One region of the Collinsella sp. BIOML-A6 genome, then DNA from elsewhere that is predicted to be linked to it. Evidence: riboswitches for the same ligand, from Rfam matches in the RefSeq annotation. Region 1 holds a riboswitch; the other holds the start of a gene.
The links. Region 1 has a riboswitch for thiamine pyrophosphate ahead of thiC (phosphomethylpyrimidine synthase ThiC). Riboswitches for the same ligand answer to the same signal wherever they lie in the genome.
Positions count from the first base shown of each region.

Region 2: another riboswitch for thiamine pyrophosphate. It lies ahead of thiM (hydroxyethylthiazole kinase); the one in region 1 lies ahead of thiC (phosphomethylpyrimidine synthase ThiC).

Region 1 is NZ_WWSL01000018.1:33,586-37,777, forward strand. Features, by position in the region: gene thiD (bifunctional hydroxymethylpyrimidine kinase/phosphomethylpyrimidine kinase) at 1-457, opposite strand, end outside; gene thiC (phosphomethylpyrimidine synthase ThiC) at 640-1,974, opposite strand; TPP riboswitch at 1,966-2,082, opposite strand; gene GT495_RS07225 (hypothetical protein) at 2,145-2,660, shown strand; gene GT495_RS07230 (YaaA family protein) at 2,796-3,605, opposite strand; gene GT495_RS07235 (aminopeptidase) at 3,708-4,192, opposite strand, start outside.
Region 2 is NZ_WWSL01000002.1:35,422-39,613, forward strand. Features, by position in the region: gene GT495_RS00880 (thiamine phosphate synthase) at 16-711, opposite strand; gene GT495_RS00885 (thiamine-binding protein) at 708-1,049, opposite strand; gene thiM (hydroxyethylthiazole kinase) at 1,054-1,893, opposite strand; TPP riboswitch at 1,945-2,055, opposite strand; gene GT495_RS00895 (HAD-IIB family hydrolase) at 2,216-3,124, shown strand; gene GT495_RS00900 (LysR family transcriptional regulator) at 3,135-4,031, shown strand; gene GT495_RS00905 (5-methyltetrahydropteroyltriglutamate--homocysteine S-methyltransferase) at 4,187-4,192, shown strand, end outside.

The sequences.
Region 1 (4,192 bases):
CGTAGTCGAGCAGCGCCATAGCCTCGGGAATGTTGGGGGTGATGACCGTTGCCAACGGGAACAGACGGCGGGTGAGTGCCTCGGAGGCATCTTCGGCAATCAAGCGCGCGCCCGAGGTGGCGACCATGACGGGGTCGACGACGACGTTCGTTGCGTTCCAAGCGCTCAAGCGGTCGGCGATGACCTCGATAATCTCGACAGAGGAAACCATGCCGATCTTGACGGCGCTCGGGCGGATATCGTCAAAGACGGCATCAATTTGCGCGGCTACGATATCTGGCGAGATATCCTGCACGGCGGTGACACCCAGGGTGTTTTGCGCCGTGATGGCAGTGATGGCCGTCTCGGCATACAGGCGGTGCGCCGTGATGGTCTTGATGTCGGCCTGAATGCCGGCACCGCCGCTGGAATCGGATCCTGCGATGGACAGAACGGCAGGTACATTACTGCGATCCATGCTCACTCCCTTGTCCGATTGGATTCAAATGGGTCTTTAAGCCTGCATTATAGAGACGCCCGGGCCAACTCTATGTCGGACCCGGGCGGGTGATGCAATCTTTACGCAAATGAAAGCAAATGTTCACACGTCAACAATCGACGAACGTTGCTGAGGGCCTGCGACCGACCGTGGTGATAAGCCTAGTCCTCCATGCCAAGATCGATCGTCGTGCCCTCGAACACCTTGTTGACGGTGCGGACGGCGCACATCTTGCCGCACATGGTGCAGGTGCCCTCGGTGGCGGCGGGGGATTCCTCGTAGCGCTTCTTACCGGTGACCGGGTCGAGAGCGCACTTCCACATGGCATCCCAGTCGAGTTTGCGGCGTGCCCGACCCATCTTGTCGTCCATGTCGCGGGCGTGCGGCACCTTCTTGGCGATATCGGCGGCGTGCGCGGCAATCTTGGTGGCCATGAGGCCGTCGAGCACGTCCTGGGCGTTGGGCAGGCACAGGTGCTCGGCGGGCGTTACGTAGCACAGGAAGTCGGCGCCGGAGCTCGCGGAGATGGCGCCACCGATGGCGGCGGTGATGTGGTCGTAGCCCACGCCGATATCGGTCACCAGCGGCCCGAGCACATAGAACGGGGCGTTGTGGCACAGACGCTTCTGCAGCTTCATGTTGGCGGCGATCTCGTCGAGCGCCATGTGACCCGGACCCTCGACCATGACCTGGACGCCGGCAGCCCAGGCACGCTTGCACAGCTTGCCCAGTTCGATCATCTCGGCGGTCTCGGTGGCGTCGTTGGAGTCGTAGAGGCAGCCCGGGCGGCAGGAGTCGCCGAGCGAAATCGTCACGTCGTACTCGTGGCAAATCTCGAGCACCTCGTCGTAGAACTCGTAGAAGGGGTTTTCGTTGCCGGTGACCTCCATCCAGCCAAACAGCAGCGAGCCGCCGCGGCTGACGATGTTCATGAGGCGGCCGGTCTCCTTAAAGGTCTTGATAACCGACTTGTTGATGCCGCAGTGGATGGTCATAAAGTCCACACCGTCCTCGGCATGCGCGCGCACGACCTCGAGCAGGTCATCCTTAGTGAGCTTGACCAGCGGCTTTTCCATGTAACCGATGGCATCGTACATGGGGACGGTGCCCACCATGAGCGGTGTCTCGTCGATGAGCTGCTGGCGGAACTGGCGCGTCTTGCCCGAGTTGGAGAGGTCCATGATGGCGTCGGCGCCGTAATCCTCGGCAATCTTGACCTTCTTCCATTCCTCGGCGGCATCGGCCTTGTCGCCCGAGATACCCAGATTGACGTTGACCTTGGTGGACAGGCCCTCACCGACACCAAAGGCGCGCATGCCCTTTTTGATATGCACGATGTTGGCGGGAATGGCGATGCGGCCGTCGGCCACGCGCTCGCGGATGTACTCGGGGTCGCGATGCTCGCGCTCGGCGACCTCCTTCATCTGCGGTGTGATCTGCCCGGCGCGGGCGAAGTCGATTTGCGTGACGAGCGTGGGCTCGGTTTGTGTGCTCATTGGCACGGCTCCCTTCGTTGGCATTACCCATATCAGGTTTGCGGGTCAGGGCGGGCGCGCCCAATCTCAGCCTGCCGTCTTGTCCTGCAAGCTCCCCGTTATGTCATGGGCTCAAGTATAGCCTGAATGGGTACGATTGGGCCAACGAGCGTGCCTGTGGGGAGGCGTACATGGAAGACATGCATCTATATCGAGAGACGCAACGGGATGTATCGGCCGAGGGTGGCCGTGCGCACCATGGGTTGGTCGCGATTGGCTTTGCGGCGCTTGCCGTGCTGGTGATTGCCTTTTGTATTTGGACGTTTGGCGGTCAAGGCGGCGCTGCCTGGGAGTTCGAGGCTGATGATAGCCTACCGATTATGACGATGAAGGTCTCTGGCGGCAACACGGTGGCAGCTCCCGGTGATTATTGGTATCCGTGCGATGAGTTTGTGCAGTTGCAGCTGAGCGGTGGTTCCATTCCTGGTGAAGAGATCGAGCGCGTGACCTTCGATGCATCGCTTAAGACGCTGTCGGTCGCGCTCAAAGATCAAGGGGATGTGCCCACGACGATGGATATCGCGCTGACAGAATGGCGCCTGGAGCCCCCGTCGGGTGTTGCGGCGTCCGAGGTGGAGCATGTCAAGATTACCTATCAGGACGGCTCGACAAATGAAATTGCCAAAGCCGACGGTCTAGCAGAATAGGTGTCGCGCCTAGCCGGCCAATCATAGAAGTTGCGGTGGAATAGTTCCTGTTTGTGCGATAAAAGGCTCAAATAGGAACTATTCCACCGCAAGTTATATAGAGAAGGCTGAGCGGGTCAGTGTCGGGTGTCGGCTCTAGAGCATCTGTTCGTTGATGAACACGAGGGTGCCTGCGGGTGAAAGCTCGGGAAAGTGACGATAACCAACGTCGAACGCGGCGAGCCCGCTTGCATCCTCGAACTTGTTTTCTGCCATCCAGCGTACCATGGAGCCGCGCGCCTTTTTGCTGGCGGTCGAGCGCTGGATGGGCTTGCCGTTGCGGACGCCTTCGCCAAAGAGACATGTGACGACCGTGGCATCGGTGGTGAGGCAGGGCAGAACGGCTTTGGCGTATTCCACGCTGGCGAGGTTGACGATCGTAGCGTTGGAGCCTGCCGGAGCGATGGCCCGTGCGAGCTTGTCGCCCCAAAACGCGTAGAGGTCTCGGGTATCGTCGACGGCAAGCTTCGAGCCCATCTCCAGCCGATACGGTTCAACGGCATGAAAGGGGCGTACGCATCCGTAGAGCCCCGAGAGGATCCACAGATGGTCTTGCAGCCATGCGAGCTGCGCGGAATCCATCACCTCGGGCGCCATGCTCTGGTATTGAATGCCGTGATAGGACATGACGGCGGGGGAGATTCGACGCGCGATATCGGGATCGGCGAGGTCGGTATCGCTCAGGACGGGCATAAATTCGTGAAGCGTATCCAGGCACGCTGTAAGCAGCCTGTCGCTCACGTTCCAAAGGGTCTGAAGACCTGCCGCGCCATCCTCGCGTTCGATGCCCAACAGCGCCTGATGGAGTCGGGCCGTCTGATGTGCAAAAGGCGGTATGCCCCAAACGTCAAAGACATCTTGAGCTGTCCGCATCTGTTTGGCGGGCGAAATGACGACCTGTAGCATGGACTCTCCTCTACCAAAAAGGAAGTTGCGGTGGAATAATTCCTGTTTTGCCTGTTAAAAGGCATGTCTGGGAACTATTTCACCGCAAGTTACGAGGGTTGGTTAGGCGCGCTCGAGGAAGGCCTTGTAGCCACGATAGGCCTCGTAGATGTCGGCCTTGTTGGCGACCTCCCACAGGGCGTGCATGGACAGGACGGCAACGCCGGAGTCGATGACGTTCATGCCGTACTTGGCCATGATGTAGGCGATGGTGCCGCCGCCGCCCGCGTTGACGCGACCGAGCTCGCAGGTCTGGAAGTCCACGCCGGCCTCGTCCATGATGTCGCGGATAAGCGCCATGTACTCGGCATCGGCGTCGTTGGAACCGCCCTTGCCGCGGCTGCCCGTGTACTTGTTAAAGCACAGGCCGCGACCCATGAAGGCGGCGTTCTTGGTCTCGAACTTGCTGGCGTAGCCCGGGTCGAAGCCGGCGGACACATCGGAGGAAAGCATGCGGCTGCGGGCGAGCGCGCGGCGCAGGGCCAGCGGGCTATCCTCGCCGGCGAGCGCCATGATCTCGGCGACCGTGTTCTCGAAGAAGCGGCTCG
Region 2 (4,192 bases), on a different contig from region 1:
CTGCTCGGCTTATGTCTATGCCTGCTGCCAGGTGTCGACGAGCTCCTTGGCTGCGGCGTGGGGGTCGTCGGCGCTGCAGACGGCGCTCACCACAAAGAAGCCATCGACGCCGGTGGCCTTGAGCTGTGGCAGGTCGGCCGTCTTGACGCCGCCGCCCACCACGATGGGCACGGGGCTTGCCGCGTGGAGTGCGGCCAGATCCTCAAAGCTTTTGGTGATGATGGAGCCATCGGCTGCGCGTCCGCAGTCGCGCTTGGTCTCGGTCTCGTGCAGCGGGCCTACGCCTAGGTAGTTGACCAGGCTCATGTCGGCGGTCTTGACGTACTCGAGCATCTCCTCGCAGCGGGCCGAAAGACCCACAATGGCATCGGGGCCCAAAAGTTTGCGGCAGACCTCGACGGGAATATCGCTTTGGCCCACGTGCACGCCGTCGACAGCGATGCCCTGCTCGCGCGCGGCGAGCACGCAGTCAAGGCGGTCGTCGATCAGCAGGGCGACCTGACCGGTCTTGCCGGCCTGCGCGATTGCCTGCGCGGCGTCGCCTGTCAGCGCAATGATCTCGCGGGCGCTTGCAACCTTGGAGCGCACCTGGATGCAGGTAAAGCCGGCGTCGAGCGCCTGCGCCACCACATCGCCCACGGGGCGCCCGAGTGTGTTTTCGGGGCCGAGTACCAGATAGGCCGAGATATCAAGGTTGTCGCGGATGCTCATCGTGCTTCCTCCTGCTTTTTGATCTGTGCTTCCATGCGCTCGAGTTTGCCGGTCATGGTGTCGGTAAATCCGGGTCGAATATCGGCTTTGAGTACGACTTCGGTTCGGATGCCCTTACTCGCCAACACAAAGGTCGCATCGCGTACGACCTGCATAACCTTGTCCCAGTCGCCCTCGATCTCGGTGAACATCGAGGTGGTGCGGTTGGGAAGGCCGCTCTCGCGAATGACGCGCACGACTTCGGCGACCTCGGCGGAGAGCTCGTCGCCCGTACCGCACGGGGCAATGGCCACGGCGACCAACGTGTTCATGCCGGCGCTGGTTGCGGACTCGGACATGGGCTTATGCCTCCTCGAGCTCGAGCTGGTTGTCGGCGATGTCCTGGGCGGTCGCGCGGTAGAGCTCATCGATAAAGGCGACCTTAAAGCTTGCCGGGGCATCGGCGACAGCGGCGGCACGCGTGCCGGCAACGTTGTAGACCGCGGTGCCGCAGATGGCTGCCGTAAGCGGGTCGCCGGCGCAGGCATACACGGCCAGCACGCCGCCCTGCGAGCAGCCGCAGCCGGTGATCTTGGACATGAGCGGGCTGCCGCCATGGGACTTGGCCACGGTCGTGCCGTCGGTGATCAGGTCAACCTCGCCCGAGACAACTACGGCGCCACCAGTGTAGCGAGCGAGCGCCACAGCGGCATCGCGGGCGGCATCAACGGTGTCGGTGGTGTCGACGCCGCGGGCGCGGCTGAGGTCGGCTGCCTCACCCTCAAGGTTCCATAGGGCGGCAAGCGCGATGATCTCGGAGGCGTTGCCGCGCACGATGGCGGGCTTGTACTGCTTGAGCTCGTTTACCAGCTGGGTGCGCAGGCTACCGATGCCCAGGCCCACCGGGTCGAGCACCCAGGGCTTGCCGGCGTCATGCGCCGCCTTGGCTGCGCGGGGAATCGTCTGCTCGTAGATGGGGAAGAGCGTTCCCATATTGAGATAGATGGCGCCGCCGCCGGCAACGAGCGCCTCGCCCTCGTCGGGCAGGTAGACCATGGCGGCCGATCCGCCCACGGCGAGCTGTGCGTTGGCGACAAAATCAATCGTCACCGTATTGGTGATGGAGCCGGCCATCGGATTCGTGGCGCGAATCTCCTCCGCGGCCTTGACTACGTTTTGCTTGAGCTGTTCCGAATTGATCACTGCACATGCCTCCTTGGCATAGAAAAGGGGCGCTGTGCATAGACAGCGCCCCTGTAAAGGCGGCATGCTCCCTACGCCAGCATTAACTGACAGGTTCAAAGGATTGGGCCCCATGCCCTCTCAGCCTTGTGGTTTGCACCGCCGGCACTCCCGCATCGAATCTGTTGCTCCCTATACTAGCGCACCTGCCAAAAAGGGACAGGTTTATTTTGGCAGGTGGCAACTGGGGCGCGGTATTTTCCCAGATAAAACCTGCCAAAATAAACCCGTCCCTTATTGGTAGGTCGTTACAATGGTTACGGTGAAAATGACGGGGGACCTTATGATTAAACTTGTGCTGACCGATATGGACGATACGCTGATTCCGGCCGGGCATGACGGCGCCAGCGACTACGCCATCGAGGGCATTCATGCCATGCAGGCGGCGGGTCTGCACTTTGGCCCGGTTTCGGGTCGCCAACCGTCCGCGATGGGCTGGATGTTCAAAAATTGTTCCGAGTGCTTTTCGACCGGTGCGTTCTGCAACGGCCAGGTCATGTTTGTGGACGGCGAGGTGGTGGCCTCGCATGCGACCGACAACGCCGCCCTGATGCGCTTGGCTGACTACTTGGAGCAAGAGACCGACGATACGTATCTGAAAGTCTACAGCCTGGGCGATGACTTTTGGAATAACGATGCCTATTGTGTGACGAGTGATCCCGAGCGCGTTCGTCGCGCCATGGAGTCGGGCGGCAACGCATGGCTCAAAGGCGAAGAGGCCCCGTGCCGTCCTGTTGTCGATGATGCCCCGGTATACAAGGCGAATATCTGGAGTGCCCGTTCGCGTGAGGAGCTCGCGGGGCTACGCGAGCGCGTTGCCGCTGAGGTGCCGGAACTCTCGCTCGTGTTTCCCAACAATCGTGTGCGCCTATTCGACATTCTTCCAGCAGATTGGGACAAGGGTTGCGCTGCGCTGGAGCTGGCGCGTGCTTTGGGCCTGACGCTCGACGAGGTGGCCGTATTCGGCGATTCCGATAACGATCTGCCCATGATCGATGCCGTTCCCAACTCCGTTGCAGTCGCCAATGCCAACGAGGCGGTCACGGCTGCCGCGCGCTGGCATATCGGCGCTGCGGCAGATGATGCGGTTGCCGGGGCTCTGCATCAGATTGCCGCCTGCGCTGCGACGGGGGAGATGCCGCCGTTTATGTGTCAGGTGGACGCGGCAGGTTTCGGCATTACGACCGTCTAGGGGGAAAGTCATGAAGCTTCAGCAACTCAGGTATGTTGTTAAGGTTGCCGAATGCGGCAGTATCACCGAGGCCTCGCGCCGGCTCTTTGTGTCGCAGCCTTCGATTACCGCGTCGATCCGCGATCTCGAAAACGAGATGGGCGTGCACATCTTTGAGCGCACCAACAAGGGCGTCATTGTGTCCGAGGAAGGCGAGACCTTCTTGGGCTACGCGCGCCAGGTGCTCGACCAGGCCGACCTGCTCGAGGGCAAGTACAAAGGCACGTCCGAGCAGGTGCCGCACTTTAGTGTGAGCTGCCAGCATTATTCCTTTGCCGTTAACGCGTTTGTCGACGTGATCCGCGAGTTCGATGCCGCGCGCTACGACTTTACCCTGCGCGAGGAGCAGACCCACGAGATTATCGAGGACGTCGCGCATATGAAAAGCGAACTGGGCATCCTGTACTTATCCGAGCATAACCGCGAGGTTATCGAGCGCATGCTCGCCGCCAACGAGCTCGTATTCGAGGGGCTCTTCTGCGCTGCGCCGCATGTCTTTGTATGCGCCGACCATCCATTGGCGGACCACGCCAGCGTGACACTCGAAGATCTCAAGGACTACCCGTTCCTGTCCTATGAGCAGGGCAGCTATAACTCGTTTTATTATTCTGAAGAGCTGACCTCGACGTTTGAGCGCCGCAAGAATATCCGCGTGCGTGACCGTGCGACGCTGTTCAACCTAGTTATGGGCCTTAACGGTTACACGGTGTGTTCGGGCGTGATCAGCCATGAACTCAACGGTCCCGGTATTATCTCGATTCCGCTCGATGTGGACGAGTACATGGAGATCGGTATTATCACACGCAAGAACACGACGCTCACGCGCTATGGGCAGGCCTATATCGACGCGATCCGTCAGCACATCTAGACTGCTGCGTTCTGCACGGGTCAAATCTCTCTGTGGCAGTCCAGACTGATATAGGAATCATCTATATCAAACTGTTATAAACGTATATTTTACGATGGCCATATGAACGCTCATACTGTGTCCCAGTAAAGCAACCAATGCAAAGGGAGATATCTATGAGC